DNA from 2 places in the Ferdinandcohnia jepli genome. Region 2 is predicted to be linked to the other one. Evidence: riboswitches for the same ligand, from Rfam matches in the RefSeq annotation. Region 2 holds a riboswitch; the other holds the start of a gene.
The links. Region 2 has a riboswitch for S-adenosylmethionine ahead of mtnW (2,3-diketo-5-methylthiopentyl-1-phosphate enolase). Riboswitches for the same ligand answer to the same signal wherever they lie in the genome.
Positions count from the first base shown of each region.

Region 1: another riboswitch for S-adenosylmethionine. It lies ahead of AB3M96_RS16695 (sodium:solute symporter family protein); the one in region 2 lies ahead of mtnW (2,3-diketo-5-methylthiopentyl-1-phosphate enolase).

Region 1 covers NZ_JBFOKR010000015.1:94,625-99,034, reverse strand. Annotated here, with positions in the region: gene AB3M96_RS16700 (OsmC family protein) at 1-396, opposite strand, end outside; gene AB3M96_RS16695 (sodium:solute symporter family protein) at 410-2,020, opposite strand; SAM riboswitch class I at 2,148-2,263, opposite strand; gene AB3M96_RS16690 (NUDIX domain-containing protein) at 2,730-3,506, shown strand; gene AB3M96_RS16685 (cysteine hydrolase family protein) at 3,573-4,121, shown strand; gene AB3M96_RS16680 (nicotinate phosphoribosyltransferase) at 4,216-4,410, shown strand, end outside.
Region 2 covers NZ_JBFOKR010000003.1:31,220-35,629, forward strand. Annotated here, with positions in the region: gene AB3M96_RS03705 (carbon-nitrogen family hydrolase) at 83-934, opposite strand; gene AB3M96_RS03710 (pyridoxal phosphate-dependent aminotransferase) at 968-2,140, shown strand; SAM riboswitch class I at 2,244-2,351, shown strand; gene mtnW (2,3-diketo-5-methylthiopentyl-1-phosphate enolase) at 2,431-3,666, shown strand; gene AB3M96_RS03720 (2-hydroxy-3-keto-5-methylthiopentenyl-1-phosphate phosphatase) at 3,669-4,325, shown strand; gene AB3M96_RS03725 (methylthioribulose 1-phosphate dehydratase) at 4,325-4,410, shown strand, end outside.

The sequences.
Region 1 (4,410 bases), on a different contig from region 2:
TAGGGGGCAGCGTTTGAGTACGATTTCTTTTAGTTCTTCTAGTTTCTCTGGTGTTTCATCAGTTTCAAAGACGATTTCGTTTATGACAGATTGGTAGTAGGGTGAAACATCTGCAGTACCCAATAGTCCACGCCGATCTACAACGGCAAGGCTTTTTATGTCAATATTTTCAAAGTGAAAATTTATTTCTCTTGCAACTAAATCGATTACCACAAAGATACATCCGTTGAATGCACCCAATACATATTCCAATGGTGTAGGAGCTTCATTGTCGCCGCCAATCTTTGTAGGTTCATCAATTAAAAATTGAAAGCCTCTCACGAACTGTTCTGTTTGAACGTTCTTTTTCCACACTGTTGTTACATCAATTTTTCGTAAATCGGTTGTAATACCCAAGTCTACCAGCCTCCTATATTATTTTTCTAACATGTCTTGTAACCGTTGTTTTCTCTTTTATAAAACTAATACAACTGATAAAAAATCCTGACACAATAAGCATTAAGATAATTCCTGTAATCCCATTTTGATGTAGGAATGAGAAAGTTGAGACTAGAAAACCAATTAAAGTGCATGAAAGGAGAAATGAGTAGAATCCCAGACTTTTAAATGATCCATTCCATTCCCACTTACTAGCGGTATCAAGTAAACTAGCAATTATTATCGTAATGATATTAACAATCATGCCGATCCAAACCGGATGGATGTTTAAATAAAAGTCGTTTACTGCCCAGCCACTAAGGTGATACCAAAGTAAACCGGATAATGAACCTGTAAAAAGTGAAATAAGGGCTGCTCGTTTTGTTACAACTGGCCAGAATAATGCAGCTACTACTGGTGCAAAAGTTGCCGAGTTTCTAGTAACCCATGCAAGTACATTCCACCAGGCGGACTGCTCTGACCGTAAAAGGGCAAAACCGACCATTAAAAGAGTTAATAGCACTAAAGACCATTTTGTATAGCGAATTAATTGCGCTTCCGTTGCTTTTTGATTTATGGCACTTCCAACATCGCGGCCTAAACTTGTAGCACCAGAAAATTGGCAAGGTGCACCCCAGCTTAGCGCGGCTGCCCAAAAGCCTAAGAAGAACAGTCCGACAAGAGGGGCTGGAAGAGTTTCCATTAGATACATTGGAACTGCTACTAGTCCACGGCCTTCATTTGGGACAACCTGTGCAGCAGCTAATCCGAAAAGCACAGCACCAATTATTAATGGAATACCAAGTAACGCAGCATAAAGCAATCCGTTGCGTCCTTGCTTCGGTGTTTTACAGGACAAAGCCATTTGAAACGCAGCTTGAGCTAGAATTACGTTAAAAAGGAAAGTACCAAACCAGGCTAAAATTGTTTGGATCCCTGCACCATCAAGGGAGGCGTATTGTGGTTTTTCTTCAAAGAGTGTCTTAAGTCCATCAATTCCAGGATTAAGGAAAAAGGCATATGTACCGATTCCCAGCATGATGAAAAAGACAATTACATTACTTAACTGTGTAATTCCGATTGCCCACATACCGCCGAACTGAAGATATACAAGGAGTAATAGGGCAGTTAATGCAACGGACCAAATTAGAGATATTCCTGTAAAAACAGAGAGGGCGGATGCAAAAGCTAGTGCTGTAGCGACAGACCACATCGGGAATGTAAAGGCAGTGATGGCACCAGCAACACCTCGAACTTTTTCACCATAACGGTCACCTAAAAGCCCAGATATGGTAACCAATGCTTTTTTACGAAAAGGGGCGATTAACACAAGTGCAATAATTAAAACATGTATCGTTTCCGCTACACCATACCAAATCGCAGAAATACCAGTAAGATAGCTAAGCTCTAAAATTGCGATATAAGAAGAACCTGAAAATAAACCTGTAATACAAACAGTGACTAATAATGTATTAAACCCACGACCTCCAACGAAAAATCCACTTCCATCAACTGCCTTCCGTTTTGCTATCTGACTTATAAAGATAAGATAAAACGTGTAAACCAAAGCAAACCCAATAAACCAATACCCAACACTTGTCATAATACCGCCTCCTAAATTTTATAGCATATATGAATAATCAAAACTAAACTCATGTGTTTAGTTGGATTAAAACAAGTGAGAGGCCATAAAAAAACCTCTCCCAAGAGGAAGAGGTACTATTATCTCTTCCTCATCTTTCAGACAATAAGTCTGTTGGACGTAGCACCTTTTTATTTTCCGTAGAAAATAAGAGGTTGCTGCAGGATCACCGGACCAATTTCCTCCCCTGGCTCTTGATAAGGATATACCGTATAAAATTAATACTAAATTTACAACGTGTTATTTGAAAAGTCAAACAATTTTTAAGAAATCTTTCTAAAGACCTAGGTGGTACGGAGGGACAGGTTCAGTCCCAAAATAAGCACAATTTGGATCTTGCGCTTAACTAGTGTTCTTAAATGGACTAGTAGGTTTTTGAACTACTATTGGTTGCAATACACGAAGGGGAGTAGTTAGTTTATTGGAGTTAAGAATTGCCAACTGGAGAAGCAATCATATCAGTTGGTCACTCATAGGGCAAATGAATTACTAACTGCTAAAGCATATTTATTAGTTAATTACTCATAGAGCAAGTAATTGCCGAATCCCAAATATCGGGAAAAATTTTTAAAGAATATGTGGACTTTTTTGGTGAGTTTCGGATATACTATAATTAACAATTAACATTTTGTTAATAGTAACATATACTAATTTCAAAAGGGGAAACACAATGTCGAACGAAGAAGCATTGAACCAATATGATGTAAAGAAATATCGCACGCCTGATGGATATACATCTGATATTGCTGTTTTCACTATTGTCTCAGAAAAAGCTGAGGTTTACAAACCACCGAAAATGACAATGAAGCTGATGCTTATACAACGCTCAATGACAAATGCAGAAGGAAAACCAAACATTGAAGCAGGGAAGTGGGCATTACCTGGCGGTTTTGTACAAGAAGATGAAACAGCTTTTGAAGCAGCAAAACGCGAGCTCGAAGAAGAGACGGGTGTTGGTGGGATTCATATTAAACACTTTGGAGTCTATGATAAGCCTGGTAGAGATCCAAGAGGCTGGATTATCACAAACGCCCATTATGCGATTGTCCCAGAGCATAGTTTATCCAAACGAAAAGCAAATGACGATGCAGCAGATGTGAAATTATTTGCACTAGATGAGGTTCTGTCATTGGAGCTTGCATTCGATCATGTTGAGATTATTAAAGATGCGATTGCGATGATTACCAATGACCTACTGCAAACAACAGTGGCAAAAAGATTTTTACCGACACAATTTACGTACTCTGAACTACAAGCGGTATTACTAACTGTGACTGATGATCCTGCAATAGCAAGTGAGCAAAGTTTTGCTAGAAAAATAAAAACTCTGCCATTTATCAAGCTTGTTCCAGGGAAAAAGACACAGCGTACATCCAAAGCACCAACACAGCTTTATGAATTTATTGATATGGATGTAGTTAAACCAATATATACAGCTAGATACTAATTTTTTGAAACGTACATTTAACAATATGTTAATTATTAATGTTTACTAAGATTAGGAGGAATACTAATGAAAAAGGCATTGATAAATATTGATTATACAAATGATTTTGTTGCATCAGATGGTGCGTTAACCTGTGGCGAACCGGGTCAGCAGATTGAAAATGAGATTGTGAGTATTACAGAAGAATTTATCTCTAACAACGATTATGTAGTCTTTGCAATTGACCTTCATAAAGAAGGTGATCACCGACACCCTGAAACGAAATTATTTCCCCCCCATAATATTGAGGATACATCAGGGAGATTGTTGTATGGGAAACTGCAAGGGGTATTCAATGATCAACAAGCAAATCCAAATGTATATTGGATGGATAAAACAAGATATTCAGCATTCGCTGGAACAGACCTTGAGCTAAAACTACGTGAACGTGGAATTACAGAAGTACATCTTGTAGGCGTATGTACCGACATTTGTGTGCTTCACACTGCTGTTGATGCCTACAACAGAGGCTTCAAAATTGTGGTGCATTCGAAAGCAGTAGCAAGCTTTAATCAAACTGGCCATGAATGGGCGTTAGGACACTTTAAAAGCTCAATCGGCGCAGAAGTATTATAGAAAGTGGGTCAGAGGGACAGGTCCCTTGTCCCACCTAAGAATGAAAACAGGGACAGGGAACCTGTCCCTGTGTCCCAAATTGGAGGTTATTATAATGAGTCAGTATAGAGATGATAGTTTGGCGTTACACACGGATTTGTATCAGATTAATATGTCTGAGACATATTGGAGGGAAGGGGTTCATAATCGTAGAGCGGTTTTTGAGGTGAATTTTCGTAAGCTTCCTTTTGGTAATGGATATGCGGTTTATGCAGGGCTTGAGAGAATCATTGATTTTTTAAAGAATTTT
Region 2 (4,410 bases):
ATAATACCAACCTAGACATGTAATTGTCAATAAATTTTTTCGATTCAATTAACTAAATTCATTTCTTAAAGTACGAGATTAATTATTTGTAAAATGCTGGACGTCTGTCTTGAAAAATAGGAATTTGTTTTCTTACCTCTTGCACCTTAGCGAGATTGATCTCACCAACAAGAGTGGTTGGTTCTGTTCCTGCTTCCACAATAATTTCACCCCATGGATCGATAATCATGGAGTGACCAGCAAATACATTGTTTGGATCACTGCCTGAGCGGTTACAAGCAACAACATAACATTGATTTTCAATAGCCCGGCTTAGCAATAATGCTCTCCAATGCTCTAATCGTGGGAGCGGCCATTCGGCTACTACAAACAGAATTTCTGCTCCATCTGTAGTATGTGCACGAATCCATTCTGGAAACCTGATATCATAACAAATCAAGCCGGAAGCCTGGATATTTTCAAGTGTGAAGTGGCCTTTACTCGCCCCAGCTTGCAAATATAGGTGTTCATCCATCAGTTGAAATAGGTGGAGTTTACTATATTCTCCAATTAATTCGCCTTCTCTATTAACGACAAACATTGTATTCGTAACACCATCATCCGTTTTTTTAGCAACAGAGCCTGCAATAATATTTACTGAGTACGATGTTGCAAGATCTTTTATAAATGACTTTGTTTTATCACCATTTTCATCCGCAATTTCATCTAGTCTAGTAAGGTCATATCCAGTTGTCCATAGCTCTGGTAAAATAATGACATCAGGGGTATGTTGTTTCATAGTTTGTTCGATTTCTCTAGTAACATTGTTAAGGTTACTGACCGGATCTCCGAATACAATGTCCAGTTGAATACATGCAATTTTTAGATTCATAGTTGGGCCTCCTGGAAAAAATAATACTTTACAATTTGTTTTTAACAATATATGATTTGTCACTAGAATTTCAAGTATTTTTAAGAAGGTGAATCCATGAAAAATTTTCAACAGTCTGACATACTTAAGAACTTACCAAAACAGTTCTTTGCTTCTCTTGTAGGGAAGGTCAACAGGGTGGTGGCGGATGGCCATGATGTAATAAATTTAGGCCAGGGTAATCCTGATCAACCAACACCATCACATATTGTAAAAGCATTACAGAATTCTGCTGAAAATCCAAGTTATCATAAGTATCCTCCTTTCAGAGGACAACCTTTTTTGAAGGAAGCTGCCGCTAAATTTTATGAACGAGAATATGGAGTTACGTTAAATCCCGAGACAGAGGTTGCAATATTATTTGGGGGGAAAGCGGGCCTTGTTGAAATTCCACAATGCCTTTTAAACCCTGGAGATGTTGCGCTTGTTCCTGACCCGGGGTATCCAGATTACTGGTCTGGTGTTGAACTGGCCCGTGGCGTTATGGAGTATATGCCGTTAAAAGAAGATAATGCCTTTTTACCTGATTATTCGGAGCTTAATCCAGAGCAATTAGAAAAAGCCAAAGTTATGTTCTTAAATTACCCAAATAATCCCACAGGCGCAACTGCGACAAAGGAATTCTTTGAGGAGACTGTTGAATTTGCGAACAAACATGATATTTGTGTAGTTCATGATTTTGCATATGGAGCAATTGGTTTTGACGGGAAGAAGCCAGTTAGCTTTTTACAAGTAGAAGGTGCGAAAGAAATTGGAATTGAAATCTACACACTGTCTAAAACTTATAATATGGCTGGATGGCGAATAGGTTTTGCGGTTGGAAATCCAAGTGTGATTGAGGCGATCAATTTATTACAGGACCATTTGTATGTTAGCCTATTTAGTCCAGTACAGGAGGCAGCAGCTGCTGCTCTGCTTGAATCTCAAGATTGTGTAGATGAACTCGTAGCACTATATGAATCTAGAAGAAATACATTTATTCAATCATTACAAGAAATTGGCTGGGATGTTAAGGCACCAACAGGTTCGTTTTTTGCCTGGTTACCTGTACCAAAAGGGTATACATCTGCGACTTTTGCTGATCTTTTACTTGAAAAAGCACATGTTGCAGTTGCTCCTGGGATTGGTTTTGGCTCATACGGTGATGGATATGTACGTGTTGGTTTACTGACGGACGAGGCTCGATTAGTCGAGGCTGCAAATCGAATTAAAAAGCTCAACTTGTTCTGATTTTTTTCTTCCAAAAAATATTTGACAAGAAAAAGTATTCCTGTCATAATCCAAATTACATTCCGTTTCGTAATTTAAATTTTAAAAATTTATAGATTATATTTTCTTATCAAGAGCAGGTGGAGGGACTAGCCCTATGAAGCCCGGCAACCGACTTATGCGTATAAGCACGGTGCTAATTCTTGCAGCTTTATTAGCTGAGAGATAAGGAGATGTTACTAGTTAACCTCTTCTTATGAAGGGGTTTTTTGTTTATTTGACACTGATTTTTACAGAAATGAGGTATCAACATGAATGAAATTATTGCCAAATATTTAGTTCATGACTCTGGTAATTTAGAGAAAAAAGCAGAAGGTATCGCACTTGGATTAACAGTAGGTTCTTGGACTGATTTACCTCAGTTAGAACAAGAGCAGCTATTAAAACATAAGGGTAGAGTAGTTAGTATTGAACAATTCGATGAAGATCCAAATGCTAGTACATATTTAGGTAAAACAGTTAAGAAAGGCATCATTAAAATAGCCTACCCATCAATGAATTTTAGTCCTGATTTACCAGCTATTTTAACAACTGTCTTTGGAAAACTCAGTCTGGACGGAGAAATTAAACTACTAGACTTGGAGTTTTCAGAAGATATAAAGTCATTTTTTCCAGGTCCTAAATTTGGGCTAGAAGGAATTAGAGAAAAACTGGGAGTCTACGACAGACCTCTAGTAATGAGTATTTTTAAAGGTGTAATTGGCCGAGATATTGAATATCTAAAAGCGCAACTTCGTGAGCAAGCACTTGGTGGAGTCGATATCATTAAGGATGATGAAATATTATTTGATAATCCACTTACTCCATTCGAGGAAAGAATAACGGAGGGAAAAAAGGTTCTTGATGAAGTATATTCTGAAATTGGTCATCGTTCTCTTTATGCTGTAAACCTGACAGGTAAAACTTTTGGATTAAAAGAAAAAGCAAAGAAAGCGGTGGATCTAGGCGCTGATCTACTTTTGTTTAATGTCTTTGCATACGGACTTGATGTGTTGCAAAGTCTTGCAGAGGACCCGGAAATAACAGTCCCAATTATGGCACACCCAGCATTTAGTGGCGCGCTCACACCTTCAGAGTTTTATGGCGTTTCTAATCCGTTGCTACTTGGAAAACTTTTACGATATGCAGGAGCGGACCTTGTGTTATTTCCATCACCATATGGAAGTGTTGCGCTTGAAAGAGACCAGACATTAGAGATCGCTCATGAATTAACAAAAAGCGATGATCAGATGAAAACAGTATTTCCAGTACCTTCAGCTGGTATTCATCCAGGATTAGTACCATTGCTGCTTCGCGATTTTGGAATAAACAGTATTATAAATGCTGGTGGAGGAGTACATGGTCATCCAGATGGTGCGATTGGTGGCGGAAAAGCATTTCGAGCAGCAGTTGAAGCAGGATTAACCGGCACAACACTAGTTGAATATGCAACAAAAAGCCCTGAATTAAAAAAGGCAATCGAATTATGGGGATATAAAGAGGTATAGATATGAAAAAACCAATCCTATTTTGTGACTTTGACGGCACGATAACTAATACAGATAACATTATAGCAATCATGAAAAAGTTTGCGCCACCAGAATGGGTAGGAATTAAGGATCAAATTCTTTCACAGGAAATTCCTATTCAAGTTGGGGTAAGTCAATTGTTCTCATTATTACCTTCTGACTGGAAAGAAGAAATAACAGACTATATTACACAACACGCTGTTATTCGAGAAGGATTTAAGGAGTTTGTAGAGTTCACTCAGAAGCAAGGTATTCAGCTTTATGTGGTAAGTGGAGGAATCGATTTCTTTGTTGAGCCACTCTTAGAAGGACTCGTACCGTTAGAAAATATCTACTGTAATAAATCTGACTTTAGTGGCGAGAGAATCAGAATTCTATGGCCATATACATGTGATACTGAATGTTCAAATCAATGTGGCTGCTGTAAACCGACTCTGATTCGTAGCCTTGCAGGTTCAGACGACTATAAAATTGTAATTGGGGATTCGATAACTGATCTTCAAGCTGCGAAGCTTGCAGATAAAGTTATTGCTAGAGATTTCTTAGTTGAAAAATGCACCGAGTTAGGTCTTAAATATGCTCCTTTCGAAACTTTTTTTGATGTAATTAATGTCTTGGAAAAAGTGGAGGTGAGGTAATGAGACTTTATATTAAACAATGGGATGAACTAGCAGATATTAAGGACGAACTAGCAAAACGTGATTGGTTTATGGGAACAAGTGG